DNA from 4 places in the Brevibacillus sp. NL20B1 genome. Region 2 is predicted to be linked to each of the others. Evidence: riboswitches for the same ligand, from Rfam matches in the RefSeq annotation. Region 2 holds a riboswitch; each other region holds the start of a gene.

Region 1 (3,647 bases), on a different contig from region 2:
ACGTACAATCGGTTCCGGTATTCCTGCTCGTTTTCCAAGCGCTGCAGATCCTCCATGTAAACGGGAGCAGTCTCGGGCCCCCATTCTCCCCATTCGTTGCTGGCGGCTTGTTCATGCAGACTGTATGTGTGTGAGCCGATATCCACCAGCCCGGAAACGAGCATTTCGTTTATCTGTTGGCGAGTCAACGGTGTCGTCATATTTTCTCGCTTGCGCTCCGCGGTGTCCCGCAGCCGACCTGCAATAGCAAAATTGACGGATGGAAACTGGTACTGCCGCAGCACGGGAAACGCATGCGTGTAGTAACTCTCGTATCCATCGTCAAACGTAATCAGCACGGCGTTGTCGGTAGACAGCACGCCAGTGTCGACAAAACGCAAAAACTCCGACAACGAAATCGGATGCAGGTCATTCTCGCGCAAAAACGCCATATGCCGGGCAAATTGGTCCGGGTCAATCACATAGCGTTGGTTCGATTGATTCGACACATGGTGGTAAGTCAGCACCACCACCCGATTTCGATACCACTGCCTGGGTACGACGGCATCCTCTTTTTCTACCGTTCGTTCCCGCGCTGCAGCAGTATCATCCCCGCTTGTGCTTATAGACGTAGGAACCGGGGGAAAATGTTGCACTTTCGGCATGTAGGTATTTGGAAGATGCACACCCCCGAGCAGTCCGGCAGTCACGACCAGACCGAACGACACCAGAATGAAAAGGAAGAAGGGCCACCTTTTCGGCAACAAAATCCCTCCTTAAGCCTACATAGTGATTCGACACCAGAGAACGGATTCCTTTATGACCAGATTACCATTCCTATCCAAGAAAAAAAGCCTAGTGCGTGCACTAGGCTCTCCCTACTCGGTTGTTATTTCAACAGACCGGCAGCGTCCTGTTTCAGCGCTTCTGCCTTGTCTGTCTTCTCCCACGGCACATTCAGGTCATTACGCCCAAAGTGACCGTATGCCGCAGTCTGTTTGTAGATCGGACGACGCAGGTCAAGCTGTTTGATGATACCTGCCGGGCGCAGGTCAAAGTGCTTGCGGATGAGCTTCACCAGCTCCTCCTCGGCGATCTTGCCGGTGCCAAACGTATCCACGCTGATGGACACAGGCTGTGCCACACCAATGGCGTACGCTACCTGCACTTCGCACTTGTCCGCCAGGCCTGCTGCGACGATGTTCTTCGCTACGTAACGAGCAGCGTATGCACCGGAACGGTCCACCTTGGTCGGGTCTTTGCCGGAAAACGCGCCGCCGCCGTGACGAGCGTAGCCGCCGTAAGTATCCACGATGATTTTGCGTCCGGTCAAGCCGGCGTCGCCCTGCGGACCGCCGATCACGAAACGGCCGGTCGGGTTGATGAAATACTTGGTCTCGTCATCCAGCAGTTCTGCAGGAACGATTGGCTTAATGACGTGTTCCATCAGGTCTTTTTTGATTTGTTCCAACGTCACTTCCGGAGCGTGTTGGGTGGAAATGACAATGGTGTCGATGCGAACCGGCTTGTCGCCGTCGTATTCCACAGTCACCTGGGTTTTGCCGTCCGGACGCAGATAGCTGAGCGTGCCGTTTTTGCGCACCTCGGTCAGACGACGGGCCAGCTTGTGCGCCATGCTGATCGGCAGCGGCATCAGTTCAGGCGTTTCGTTGCAGGCAAACCCAAACATCAACCCTTGGTCGCCAGCGCCAATCGCTTCGATTTCCTCGTCGGTCATTTTGCCTTCGCGCGCTTCCAGGGCCTGGTCAACCCCCAGGGCGATGTCGGCAGACTGCTCGCCGATTGCAGTGATGACGCCGCAGGTGTCCGCGTCGAAGCCAAATTTGGCGCGATCATAACCGATTTCGCGGATCGTGTCGCGCACCAGCTTTTGAATGTCCACATAGGTGTTGGTGGTAATTTCACCCGCCACGAGCACGAGACCGGTGGTTACGGACGTTTCGCAAGCAACGCGAGCGTTCGGATCCTTTGCCAGGATCGCATCCAGAATGGCGTCGGAAATTTGGTCACAAATCTTATCCGGATGACCTTCGGTGACAGATTCAGAAGTGAACAGGCGACGACCTTTTTGCAATGCCATGTGTACGACCTCCTTTAGACTCATACAAATAGTGTGGTGGCCGAAACAGGTTCTTATCAGTCGAAGGCACATGCAAAAAAAAACCTTTTCCGTTTGAGGAAAAGGTGCTTGTTTTGATGCGTTCCTTACCTCTTATCGGCCAGAACAGATTTCCGTTCTGCTGGTTAGCACCGCTCAAGTCGGTTGCCGGGCTTCATAGGGCCAGTCCCTCCGCCTACTCTGGATAAGAGTATCCATTCGCATAATAGAATACTGGTTTTTCTCTTCGGTGTCAATATGCACTTAGCGGATTTCGTATTTGCCGCGCACCATGATGTAGGCCACGCCGCTGTAGTTCGGATCCAGCCGCAATCCGCGGTTGTCGGAGCGGGCGATCAGGAGCAGGTGATTGTGGGAAACCGGTGCACCGGCACGGAGATCCGCCCCCTGTGTAATGTCGGTCAGACCGTCTCCATTGTTGCCGGCGACAGCTTGCACCTGTCCGGTGCGGACGATGAATTCCGTCCCTTCAAAGCCGTACAGCGTCTGGCCCGGATTCAGCTCCACCACGGTCAATCCGCTGTTCCCGCCGCCTGCGCTGCCCAGCGCTCGCTGAATCTGCTGATCGACGTAGCTTTTCGTCACGACCGGGTCGTCTGCAGAACCCGGCACGCCGGCGCTTCCGCCGTCAGCCATCGCTTGGGAAGTAAAAATGGCCGTGCCGACAACTGCAGCTGCAATCAATCCTTTTGTCGCTTTGTTCATCTCGATGTCCTCTCCTTTAATTGTTGATCACAATTTGTAGACTCTGGCCAACAGAACGACTACTTCGGCTCGGGTCGCGCGTCCCTGCGGCTTGAAGAGATTCCCGTAGCCCTTCAGCCAACCTCTGGAGGTGAGCGCCTCGATCGCCGGAGACGCCCAGTGGCTGATCGGTACGTCACGGTATGACGACCTTGAGTGCTTGGTCAAAAGCAAGTTCTGGGCGCGGGCGGTCATCTGGGCCATCTCCGCCCGGGAGATGGGCTGGTTCGGCTTGATCGTCCGGTTGGGGTACCCCTGCATAATCCCCAGTTTATACGCCATTAGAAGCGGCTGGTAGGCCCAATGGGAGCTGGACAGGTCGCCAAACGGATTGCGGCCCGTATACGCCCCCACCGGCAGCCCTTTGGCCCGCATGGCTTGGATCAGCATGGTGGCAAATTGTGCCCGCGTCACCTGCTGATTCGGCTGAAACGTGGCATTGTCAAATCCCTTGACGACCCCTTTTCGAGTCAGCCGGGCGATTTCGGCGCGAGCCCAGTGACCGGCAATGTCCCGATAGCCGTCCACCAGCTTCTCCTTGTGCAGTGTGAGGCGGTAGGCATCGTATTTGAACGGGACCGTACTGCTCAATCGGATGTAGTACTTCCCAGGCTTGAGCTTTAATCCGATGACTTCCTTGCCTTGATCGGACAACTGGGCCACCTGATCGGTAGCAGCCAGCGCATAGTTAAAGGTATGGGACCCGTAGATCTCGATGCGCATCCCCTTGGACACGGGGACAAACGGCGCACGAACGCTGACGTAGGATTCCGAATCCACGGTA
Region 2 (3,647 bases):
TCGCGGCGGGCAAACGTCAGCTTCGCTTCGTCCAGCCGGCGAAACGCGTCTGCGCGTTGTTCCAGAGTCACTGTCATGGTGAGCCGACCTCCTGTTTGGTACGTAAATCTTTTACAATGTCGATGACGTCGTGGAAGGTGGCAAACGTCCGATGCGCAAGGCCCAGTTCCGCACATTTTTGCGCCAGCAGCGAACGGGCGATGACGAAATCGGCAATCTTGGCGCCCGCCAGATCAGTGACGGAATCGCCGATGACCACGCGGAAGTGGCGGTCCGGGTCGTATCTCCGGATGATCGACGTCTTGCACATGCCGCAGTCGTTGTCACAGTGTTCGTCGCAGCGGTGCGGCCACGTGATGGTGATGTGCTCGCCGCTGAAGTCGCTGCCGTTGCAGTAGATGGGCACGTTCAGCTCAAACGGGGCGAGGATCGGCTCCACGAAAAAGTCGATGCCGCCGCTGGTGATCAACAGTTCAATGCCTTCGTCCCGGCAAAAGCGGACAAATTCGGCAAAGCCGGGACGGATCACCGCATCCTCGACGATGAAGTCGACAATCTCCTGCTTAAGCGAGGAAGGGAGGAGCTGAAACAGCCTGCCCACGCCTTCGCGTATGCTCACCTGCTGGGAGAGGATTTGTTCCGTCAGCGCCTCCCACTGCGGGGGAGCAAAGCGGCGCATGATGGCGACGATGTTGTCCTTTTCCGTAATGGTGCCGTCAAAGTCGCAGAACAGCACGAGCGATTTGCTCATCGTCCGCCCCCCCATTTCTCCAGGGCTGCCGCCAGCTCCGGCGACTCGGCTGCCGCGTCGGCAAGCGAACGTCCGGCGACGACCGCGTCAATCGCGGCGACAAACGCGCGTCCGCCTGCGGTCGCCCCGCCGGGATGGCCGTGGATGCCGCCGCCCGCATTGACCACCTGATCCTGTCCAAAATCTTCGTACAGTTGGGGCACCAGGCCGGGATGAATGCCTGCAGACGGGACCGGGAAGGCGCGCCGCAAGCCGTTCAGGGGAGCGGTCAGATGCTCGGCCAGCTGCAGGGCTTCCGTCTTGTCCAGAGCCACGCTGCCGTATGGCGACGGGAAGAGCACCAGGTCGGCGCCGGCGATCCGCATCATTTTGCCCAAGAGCAGCGGCGTGGCGATGCCGTAGTCGGGCGACGGGTAGAATGCGCCTGCCAGTGCCGGATGGGCCATGATCGGCACGTGGACGTCCGGGTCGGCACTCAGGCGGTGCAGGGCGTCAAAGCCGAACGCCAGCACGTTGAACAGCAGGCAGTCCGCGCCAGCCTCCACGGCCCGCTTGGCCCGCTCGTTCAACTCGTGCACCGGACCGGTCAGATTGGCAGCGTAGAGGACAGGTTTGCCGGTCTGTACTTCCGTTTCCGCGGCAATCTGTTTAAACGCCTTGATCCGTTCCAGAAACGGGGCGCGGTCATCGGCGAAAAAGATTTCATCGTCCTTGACCAAGTCCACGCCGCCCAGCGCCTGCGCGCGGAACTGGGCTTTCAGATCGTCAAACGGCATACCCAGGCAGGACTTGAAAATGCTCATCAGCAGCGGGCGGTCATGCACGCCGAGCCGTTTGCGCAGGCCATCGATGCCGAAACGGGGACCGGGAAAGCCGTTGAGAAACGCTTCCGGGAACTGCACGTCGATCAGCTTGATCTTGCCGTCCATGGAGAGCTTGCCGAAGATGCCGGTCAGCAGCGACGGGATGTCGGCGGTAAAGTTGCGCACCGGGTAGCTGACGGTGATCAGACCGCGCGTTTCCCCGTTTTCCAGCGTCTCCAGCGGTTGAGCGTCCACCGCTTCGCCCAGGTACGGTTTCAGTTCCGCCTGTTTGGCGGCGGGCAGGTCAGTCCAGGTGCCGACGGTCATCCCGACGGCGATCCCCTCTGCTTTTTTGCGCAGGTCTTTCGCTTGTGTCAGATAGGTGACGAGGATGCGTTGTTCGTTCATGGATGGGATGATCCTCCTTGTGCTGTGCCCTCCCGGCTTGCGGGCGGGATTGCCGCCGTGCTGTGGACGAGCCGGACAGGGCCGCTGTGTTCCAACAAAAAACCTCCCCATGGAGGAGGGGAGGCGGTTGTCGTTCAGTCAGCGTCTCCTCTCATCTTTCGGAAAACATTTCCGCAGGATTTAGCACCGTTACGCCCCCAGACGGGAAAGCGCCGGTTGCCGGGCATCATAGGGCCAGTCCCTCAGCCAGCTCGTGATAAGAGTGTGAATCGTCTGCTATGCGGTTTTGCTTGGCAGTTACCCCCATGATATGACGTTCCTTGCAGGGAGTCAACCCTTGATCGGTGGAAATGTGCAGGCTGTTGTCACGCTGCAGGGAGCCGGGCCTGGCGTTGTCCGGCCGGTAGTAAATCCGGCCCTGGCGCCGATTCAGTGCTGGATGTGTACGTTATGGAGAAGGAGCCACAGTTCAGATGTTTCGTCCACCACCCACCAGAAAAAGGCATCGCGTGCAAAGGCGCATCGGTGTGCAGGCGGAGCGGCGGCCAGATAGGCGCGTATGTCGTCCAGCGGTATGTGATCCCTGCTGGTGTCGGCAAAGGGAAACACGTAGTCAGCAGCAGGCTTTCCGTCCGGTCCGTCAATTGGCACGACCCCCAGCCCGTCGATGGTCGGAATCCAGCCAGCGGATCGGCGCTGGCTCTCCAGGTCGTTCAGATACCGCATGACGTCGGGAATCGGTTCGAGGCCCAGGTCTGTCTGCATGTGATGCAAAACGGTCTGGCGGCACGTAACGAAGTTTCGTAACTGCGGGTCTGTTGCCTCTTCATGCCTGCTTTCTGCGAGATCGGCCCAATACCGCTCCCATTGCCGGGGTGTGCGGACGGACACCAGACTGCCAAGTTCGCCGGCGGATCCGATCGTCACCACCAGGCGGAAAAAGTCTTCCAGATTACGTGCGATAATGCGCAAAGGTGGGTCGTCCGTCGGGCTGACACAAACAATCGAGGCCTCTTCCAGATCTGTGATGCGGCCGAAATCGGTCAAAAAGCCGTAATGAATGCCGTCGCAGCCGGTCTCGGCAAAGACGTGCAGGTCGGGCGGCGTAATCGTGTAGCGGAAGGAATTGTCTGCAAACCGGAAATGGATATACTCCAGCGGTCTGTCCAGTCCTTCCCGTATCAGTTTCTGCTCCAATGCCCGCATGTGCTCCAGCAGGTCGATGCCATACCCCATCAAATCGCCCCTTGGACACCGTGTTATAATACCCCTTATTTTACCATAAACCTCAATATTTTGAAAAAATGCTGCGGCGCGGTGGAACTTTTCCCCGCCATGTGCGTGGATAGGAGTGAAAGGGTGTGAATCCGTGGAAAAGGTCGGACTGGAAGACGTGTACCGCTTGTACGTCAACGACATATACCGCTACCTCTGCCGATTGACCGTTGACCGGGTGCAGGCGGAAGACCTGACGCAGGAGACCTTTTTTCGGGCGTATCAATACCTGGATGACTATCGTGGGGAAAAGGTGCGCCCCTGGCTGTACAAGGCGGCCTACCACACGTTTGTGGACTGGCATCGGAGGCGGAAGAAGCGTCCGTGGCGATTGGTGGAGAAGATTCCGGAACAGCCGGACGGGGCGGCGGCGGACCCGGTGCGGACGCTGCTGAGCCAAGAGGCGTGGT
Region 3 (3,647 bases), on a different contig from region 2:
CCGCCTGCTCCTGCAAGTGCCGGGAACCGGTCTTAATGGCAAAACGCTCCACCCACTGCTCCACCACGCGGCGAAACGCGTCCCGCAAAATGACGCCGCGACGGCTGAACGCCGGTTTGCGCTGGTAGCCCATCAAGGCGTTTTCCTCCACGCTCTCCTGCTTGGCCGTTCCCCACAGGTAGCGGTCTTCCGGGACATGGGCCACTCCCGCTTCACGTATGGCTGCCACAGGACGGTTGGTGACGTCCTTTCCGCCCAGCAGCACCCTGCCCGCCGTGACCGGCCGCAGTCCGGTGATGGCTTGCAGCAGTTCCGACTGGCCGTTGCCCGAGACCCCGGCGATTCCGACGATTTCCCCGTGGTGCACGGTAAATGTAACGCTGTCCACGATCGTCTGCCGGTCGGAAACGGTCAGGTTTTCCACCTGCAGGAGGGGCCTGCCGTCCAGGCTCACCCGCTCACTCAACGGCTGCAGGTCACGGCCCACCATCAGCCGGGCCAGTTCGTCCACGCTGGTCTCCTGCCGGGAAACGGTCCCGGTCACCCGGCCGCCGCGCAGCACGGTGATTCGGTCGGCCACCTCCATCACTTCCTTGAGCTTGTGCGTGATCAGGATGACGCTCTTGCCGCTCTCCGCCAGGTGGCGAATCGTCTGCAGCAGTTCCTTTACCTCCAGCGGTGTCAGGACAGCGGTCGGCTCGTCCAGTACGATGATGTCCGCTCCCTGGTACAGCACCTTGAGAATTTCCACGCGCTGCTGCTCCCCGACCGAGCATTGCGATACACGGGCGGTCACGTCAATCGGGATGCGGTAGCGCTCACTGAGGGCCCGCACCGCCTCCACCGCATCCTTGCGCCGGAACAGGCCGGCACGCTGCGGTTCATAGCCGATGACGATGTTCTCCATTACGCTGAAATCGGGAAACAGCATGAAGTGCTGGTGCACCATCCCGATGCCGTGTCGGATCGCGTCGTCGGGGCCGCGAAAGACCACCGGGCGGCCGTTTAGCACGATCTCCCCGGACGTCGGCTGTTCCATGCCGTACAGCATCCGCATCAACGTGGTTTTGCCGGCGCCGTTCTCCCCGACGATGGCGTGGACCTCGCCAGCCCCCAGCGTGAACGATACGTTGTCGTTGGCCGTAAAATCGCCGTATCTTTTCGTCATGTTGCGCATTTCCAGACGGTACGTCATCCCGCTCTTCCCTCCTTTTTCCTGTTGGTCCCATTCAACAGGAAACCGACTACCGCAGTAGTCGGTCGCCGTCTCGTTTACTGCTGCAGCGGATCGGGCACCTTGCGCGTACCCGCCACGATCTCATCCCTGATCGCTTTCACCTTGTTGATGACCTCCTCACCGATGAACGGATGCAGCGGCGTCTCGCTTTCGCGCGTGACGTAGGTGACGCCGACGCCGTCTTCCTTCAGGCCGTACGTCTGCACGCCCGGTTTCAAGCTGCCGTTTACAAACGCCTTTACCGTTTCATAGGCGGCCGTGTCGGTCCCTTTCAACTGGGACAGGACGATGTGTTCCGGATCGATGCCGGTGCGGTCGACGTCCTGGCCGGAGGTGTAGAAGCCCTTTTCCTTGGCTGCTTCAAACACGCCAAGGTCGCCGACAGCAGCAGCTCCGTAGACAAAGTCTGCTCCCTTGTTTGCCTGCAGCAGGGCCAGCTCCTTGGCTTTCGCCGGGTCATTAAAGCTGCCGACGTAGTTGACGAAGACCTCTGCGTTCGGATTGGTCGCCTTCAGTCCCTCCTGGAAGCCGACCGTCCACTTTTTCAAAAGCGGAATGTCCATCGCCGCGACGATCCCCACCTTGTTGGTCTTGGTCGCCAGGCCGGCAGCTGCTCCCATCAGATAGGAGGCTTCATGTTCGCGAAATACCACGCTGCTGACATTGGGCAAGTCCACGACAGTATCGATGATGGCAAACACGCGGTCCGGGTTTTCCGCCGCCACTTTTTTCAGCGCATCCTCCGATTCAAACGACGACGTAATGATCAAATCGTATTGCTCGGCCACGGCCGCGCGGATGTTCTCCTCGATGGCGAAATGGTCGGTCGACTCGATGGTTTTGACGTCGACACCAAATTCCTGCGCCGCTTTCTTGGCACCCTCGTCCATCTGCTGGAAAAACGGGTTGACCCCGATCTTCTCCGGCAAGATCAGCGCGACCCGCTTCTTCTCGCCGCCTTCATGGCCGCCGGCTTGTCCCTCCGGTGCACCGCCTCCCGCCGCACATCCGGCCAACAGTACGGCAAACGTCGTCAATGCCAACAGGTACTTTTTCATGCTGTTCTCTCCTATCTAGTAAAAAAGTTTTTTAACTCCAATACCGGTAATTTACGGGTTTTTTTCGAAAGTTTCAAGGCAAAACACGAATATTTTAGTAAATATACACCATAAACGTTCGATATATTCCCCCTTTTCCCAGGAAGGCGCACCTGATGATGGTATGAAAAAAACTCTTCCTAGAGGAAGAGTTCGCCAAGTTGCGCCAACCTCTTCCTCATCTGTCAAAACCCGAGGGTTTTGCAGGAATTGGCACCTTTCTGTACCGGGGTACAGTGGTTGCCGGGCTTCATCGGGCCAGTCCCTCCGCCTCTCTTGATAAGGTAAGGTGAATCCGCTATCCAGTTGTAATGTCTCTAATTCTAGCAAAAGGTTCTCACATTGCAAATGATTTTTTTGTCATTTCAAAACATTATGTTTGTTGGTCTCGAAACGACTGCTGCAATCTGCGCGACAGCGCGTTCAGTTCGCCCAGTTCTTCCGTGATTTCCCGCACCTTTTGATGCTGATTTTCCGCCGTGGCAAACAGCTCTTCCAGATTGGCCACCGATTGTTCCGTCACAGCCGTAATCGTCGACATCTCGGCGGCCACTTCACCGGAGCGCAGCTTTACCCTGTCCATGCTGGAGCGCACGTGCTCGACGGCCTGCAGGAACGATTCCATTCCGGCCCGAACCGTCTCGATCGAGGTGACAGTCTGGACGGCCAGCTCCTGTCCCTTGGCCACCGACGATTCCCCGTTGCTCATGTGGCGCACGGCGTTTTCGCTCTCCTTGTGCAGCGACTGCAGGATTTCGGCAATCTCCTGGGTAGCGGTAGCGCTTTGTTCGGCCAGTTTTCGCACCTCGTCGGCCACCACGGCAAAGCCGCGTCCGTGTTCCCCGGCCCGGGCCGATTCGATCGCCGCGTTGAGCGCCAGCAGGTTGGTCTGGGTCGCAATCTGGTTGATCGTCTGCACGATCTCCTCCACCCGGTTGGCCTGCCGATTCAGCTCGCGGATGGTGGACGAGGCCACATTGACCGCCTGCACGATCTGCTCCATCTGATGCGACAGCTCGTTCATCATGCCGATGCTCTCGGTGAGGCGGCGGTTGTTCTGATCGGCCTCCGCCTTCATCGCGTTGGCCTGTTCGTTGACCGCCACGATCTCGTGGTCGATCGACTGGACTTCCTCCTCGATCTTCACCGTGGAGTTGGCCTGCGCCTCCATCCCCGTGGCCACTTCGCGGAACGCAACCATCATCTCGTCCGTATTCCGCTTGGTCGTCTCCGCGTGCTCATGCACGTGCTCCGACGTGCGGTCCAACTGTTCCGTCACCATGCGGATGTGGCCCAAAAGCTCCGCCAGCCGC
Region 4 (3,647 bases), on a different contig from region 2:
GATGGCCCCGACCGCGTATACGGCAAAGGCGACAGCAAACCCCCAGCCCAAGGTAATCACGATCCACCCGCTGTCTTTTGCCTTTGACTTGTTCAGCACGACTCCCGCCACGACGCCGTCCCCGAGAATCACCAGCATCATGGTCCCGATCAGTTCCGCCCAATACGCCGACATCTTGTTCCTCCATTCTCTTTTTTTAATATTTATGACGAGTCTGGACTGGTTTTCCCTCTTTTGCTGTTCACCTCCACTGGAAGAAAACAGAAAATCCACCTATTTATCCACGGTTTAAGTCCACAGGAACTTAAACACAGGGAATATATAGGTGGATCTCCTGATCTCATCCGACATATGAACTTCTGTAATCAATCTTATGCGGTCGTGAAAGCGTTGTCAATCATTTTTTACAGCTGTTTCCACAAGTTTCGATCGGAGGTGGTGACGGCGATGGCTCCTGCCGCCAGAGCGCTCTCGATCTCCTCCCGGGTGCGGATAAACCCGCCTACGATGATCGGAATTTGAATCTGTTCGCGAATTTCCGTAATAATGTGCGGCATGACCCCCGGAAGGACTTCGACGAAATCGGGTTTTGTCTGCTCAAGGATTTTGTAGCTCGTCTCCAGCGCGCCGGAGTCCAGCAGAAACAGGCGCTGCACCGTGACCAAGCCCTTCTTTTTGGCGGTCGTGATCACCTGCGAACGGGTGGAAATGACGCCGGCCGGCTTGATCTCCTGACAAAGAAACAGTGCGCCGTGCTCGTCGTTTTTCAATCCCTGCACCAGATCGGCATGCAGCCACAGCTTTTTTCCGTGCCGGCGTGCCAGGTCGGCGATGCTTTTCAGTTGGCAGATATGGCTCTCCAGCAAAATGATCGTCTCGTACCGGCTTTCCAGGACGCGTTCAAATTCTTTCATTTGGCGAATGGCCGGCAAGATGGTTTGCGAACCCAGCATGACTTGTCCTCATCCCCTTGAAGAAGAAGTGCTCCGCTTTTATCATGCCAAAAAATCCCGGCGAATGCGATGGGGAGTTGGATGCTAGTTTACAGCCCCGCACTCCCGCCGTCAGCATCTTGATCATCGGCCGCCTCCAGCACGGGATAAAGCCGCGTTTCGAGGCCGAAATCCCGTTCCAAAAGCCCAACGTGCTCCTCCTGCAGTCCGGCAGCGAGCAGGCCCACACGCAGGACGCTGCCCGAATCGTACTGGACGGTCATCCTGCGGACGGAGACACCCGCCCGTTCGAGAAACAGCAGTACCTGCTCCGGCGTCACGCCAGCCGCTGTCCCTGCCAGACAGCAGAAGTCGAGGCCGGATGAGAGGCGGCTGGACGGGACCGCCTCCGGCCGTTCACGCCAAGCGGGATGAGGCGCAAACGGTTGGGTCAGCAAGTAGGCCAGATCTTCCACAACCGCGCTGGCAGTCGGCAATTCGCCCGCCCCTTTGCCGGTGAACAAAAGGTCGCCGACGAGACTGCCTTCCACCTGTACGGCATTGTACGCATCCTGGATGCGCGCCAGCGGATGCTCCAGCGGCACCAGCGTCGGCCGCACGGACAGGTGCAGGCCGCCGTTTCCCTGGTGGGCTTGCGCCAGCAGTTTGATCCGATACCCCAGTTCCTTCGCCAGCCGGATGTGGCTCTGCGAGACTTCAACAATCCCCTGCCGCTCAATGGCTGACAGGGGCAGCGACTCCCCGAACACGAGCTGTGCCAGAATGTACAGCTTGTACAAGGCGTCCCAGCCTTCCACGTCGGAGCTCGGGTCTGCCTCCGCATACCCCAGTTCCTGTGCCCGCTTCAACACATCGTCGTAGGGAAGCTGGGCCTCCTCCATCTGCGACAGGATAAAGTTGGTCGTCCCGTTGAGGATGCCGCACACCTTTGTAATATCGTTGGTTCTGAGGAATTGACGGAGCACCCCAAGGATGGGAATTCCCCCCGCGACGCTGGCTTCATAGGCGAGATGGACGCCGTGCCGGTTGGCCAGTTCCACCAGCTCCGCGCCGCGTTTGGCCAGCAGCTCCTTGTTGGCCGTCACCACATGACAGCCCTTCTCGATCAGCGACCGTACGTAGTCGTAGGTCGGTTCCACGCCGCCCATCACTTCCACGACGATGTCTACGTCGCTTTCCATAACGTCGGCAAACCGTGTCGTCAACAGCGATGGCTCCACCTGCACGGCCCGCTGCTTCCGCGAGTCGCGCACCAGCGCCTTGACGATTTCGATGCGCTTGCCCAACCGGGCCGACAGCTTCTCCTGCTTCGAACGGATTGTCTTGACCACCCCGCCGCCTACCGTTCCCAATCCCAATAAGCCTACTTTTACCACACTCATGTTTTTCCACCCCGTTTTTTGTTTGTACAACATGAAAAAGCCTTCTTCGGATTCGAAGAAGGCTGGTGTGCATTGTGCTCGAGCCTTCTTCTCATCTCTCAAGACACGCGTGTCTTGCAGGAATTGGCACCTGGTCACGCACCGCGTGACGGTTGCCGGGCTTCATCGGGCCAGTCCCTCCACCTCTCTGGATAAGAAGAAGTCCTATGAAATTTTGAAACAGAAAAATAAAAAAACCTTCTCCGACAAGAAGAAGGTCTGCGTCCATATCAATCAAACCCGCTTCTTATCTGTCAAGACATCTGTCTTGCAGGAATTGGCACCTGGTCACGCACCGCGTGACGGTTGCCGGGCTTCATTGGGCCAGTCCCTCCGCCGCTCTGGATAAGAACAGTGTTTAACTCTTGGGTATCATTGTAAAGAATCACAGGTTGTTCGTCAACAAAAATCTGGCAGACCGGCATTTCGCCCGTCGTAAGCCGCTGCAAGTTGACATACATACGAAAAAGGATGGCGTCGTCAGATCGGCCATCCTTTTTCTTGACCAGCAAGGCACTGGCACCTGTCGAACCAACGGAAAAGGCGCTTTCGCCAATACCGGGTTATTTGATTCGCTTTACTTCACCCGTTTCTGCATGAACACTTATCTCGTGCTTCTGTCCTGCATTGAAAGTAAAAACGCGAACGATCCATTCTGATTCGGTGCTCACTGCATCCTGTACAATGAATATATCAGCTTTGTCAGAAAGACTCTTTACAAAGTTTAGCGCCATTTGAATGGCTTTCTTTTGCAGCATGGGATAATGTGGATGTTGTACATCATCTGCAACGACAAGTTTGCTCAAATCCGTTTTCGCAGGATACGATTCCAATGAAGGGGAAGCCGCCCATGTTTCTACTTCCGCTCCGACCTCTATGTCTGTAAGCAAAACCTTGTTATTCTTGCGATCAAGCAGAATGGCATCGTCGTTTACGAAATACCATTCGGCGTCATAGTCGCCATCTCTTGCTGTTTTGTCACTTTCAGCAACCAGCAGTGCTTTTTTCTCATAGTTTGTCTCGATGACGTATCCTGTCAAACCTTTGCGTTCGTTTTTGGGTTTCTCATCCGAGCATCCTGCTGTGAGAAGCAGAAACGCAAACAAGGTTATGTACAGTAATGGTCTGTTCATGATCCCTCCATTACGTTCAAATGTAAAAGAGCATCCACGATTTTTACCCACCGGTTATGAAGTATTATAATGTAAAAAACATGAAAATCAATTACATTTTGGTAACGAACAAAACAAAAAACGCCCCGAAACAGGGCGTT

The links. Region 2 has a riboswitch for S-adenosylmethionine ahead of KDN35_RS12780 (2,3-diketo-5-methylthiopentyl-1-phosphate enolase). Riboswitches for the same ligand answer to the same signal wherever they lie in the genome.
Region 1: it holds a riboswitch for S-adenosylmethionine, as region 2 does, so the genes downstream of both, metK (methionine adenosyltransferase) here and KDN35_RS12780 (2,3-diketo-5-methylthiopentyl-1-phosphate enolase) in region 2, are expected to answer to the same signal.
Region 3: it holds a riboswitch for S-adenosylmethionine, as region 2 does, so the genes downstream of both, KDN35_RS15275 (BMP family lipoprotein) here and KDN35_RS12780 (2,3-diketo-5-methylthiopentyl-1-phosphate enolase) in region 2, are expected to answer to the same signal.
Region 4: it holds a riboswitch for S-adenosylmethionine, as region 2 does, so the genes downstream of both, KDN35_RS00830 (homoserine dehydrogenase) here and KDN35_RS12780 (2,3-diketo-5-methylthiopentyl-1-phosphate enolase) in region 2, are expected to answer to the same signal.

What each region holds. Positions count from the first base shown of each region.
Region 1 covers NZ_JAGTPT010000031.1:22,968-26,614, forward strand. Annotated here, with positions in the region: gene KDN35_RS17765 (polysaccharide deacetylase family protein) at 1-743, opposite strand, end outside; gene metK (methionine adenosyltransferase) at 869-2,074, opposite strand; SAM riboswitch class I at 2,210-2,310, opposite strand; gene KDN35_RS17775 (hypothetical protein) at 2,363-2,824, opposite strand; gene KDN35_RS17780 (S8 family peptidase) at 2,852-3,647, opposite strand, start outside.
Region 2 covers NZ_JAGTPT010000017.1:37,229-40,875, reverse strand. Annotated here, with positions in the region: gene KDN35_RS12790 (methylthioribulose 1-phosphate dehydratase) at 1-77, opposite strand, end outside; gene KDN35_RS12785 (2-hydroxy-3-keto-5-methylthiopentenyl-1-phosphate phosphatase) at 74-751, opposite strand; gene KDN35_RS12780 (2,3-diketo-5-methylthiopentyl-1-phosphate enolase) at 748-1,962, opposite strand; SAM riboswitch class I at 2,111-2,225, opposite strand; gene KDN35_RS12775 (hypothetical protein) at 2,392-3,198, opposite strand; gene KDN35_RS12770 (RNA polymerase sigma factor) at 3,332-3,647, shown strand, end outside.
Region 3 covers NZ_JAGTPT010000023.1:64,288-67,934, reverse strand. Annotated here, with positions in the region: gene KDN35_RS15280 (ABC transporter ATP-binding protein) at 1-1,195, opposite strand, end outside; gene KDN35_RS15275 (BMP family lipoprotein) at 1,273-2,295, opposite strand; SAM riboswitch class I at 2,510-2,620, opposite strand; gene KDN35_RS15270 (methyl-accepting chemotaxis protein) at 2,708-3,647, opposite strand, start outside.
Region 4 covers NZ_JAGTPT010000001.1:158,300-161,946, reverse strand. Annotated here, with positions in the region: gene KDN35_RS00840 (MIP/aquaporin family protein) at 1-174, opposite strand, end outside; gene KDN35_RS00835 (glycerol-3-phosphate responsive antiterminator) at 405-953, opposite strand; gene KDN35_RS00830 (homoserine dehydrogenase) at 1,043-2,368, opposite strand; SAM riboswitch class I at 2,424-2,533, opposite strand; SAM riboswitch class I at 2,619-2,726, opposite strand; gene KDN35_RS00825 (DUF3221 domain-containing protein) at 2,938-3,507, opposite strand.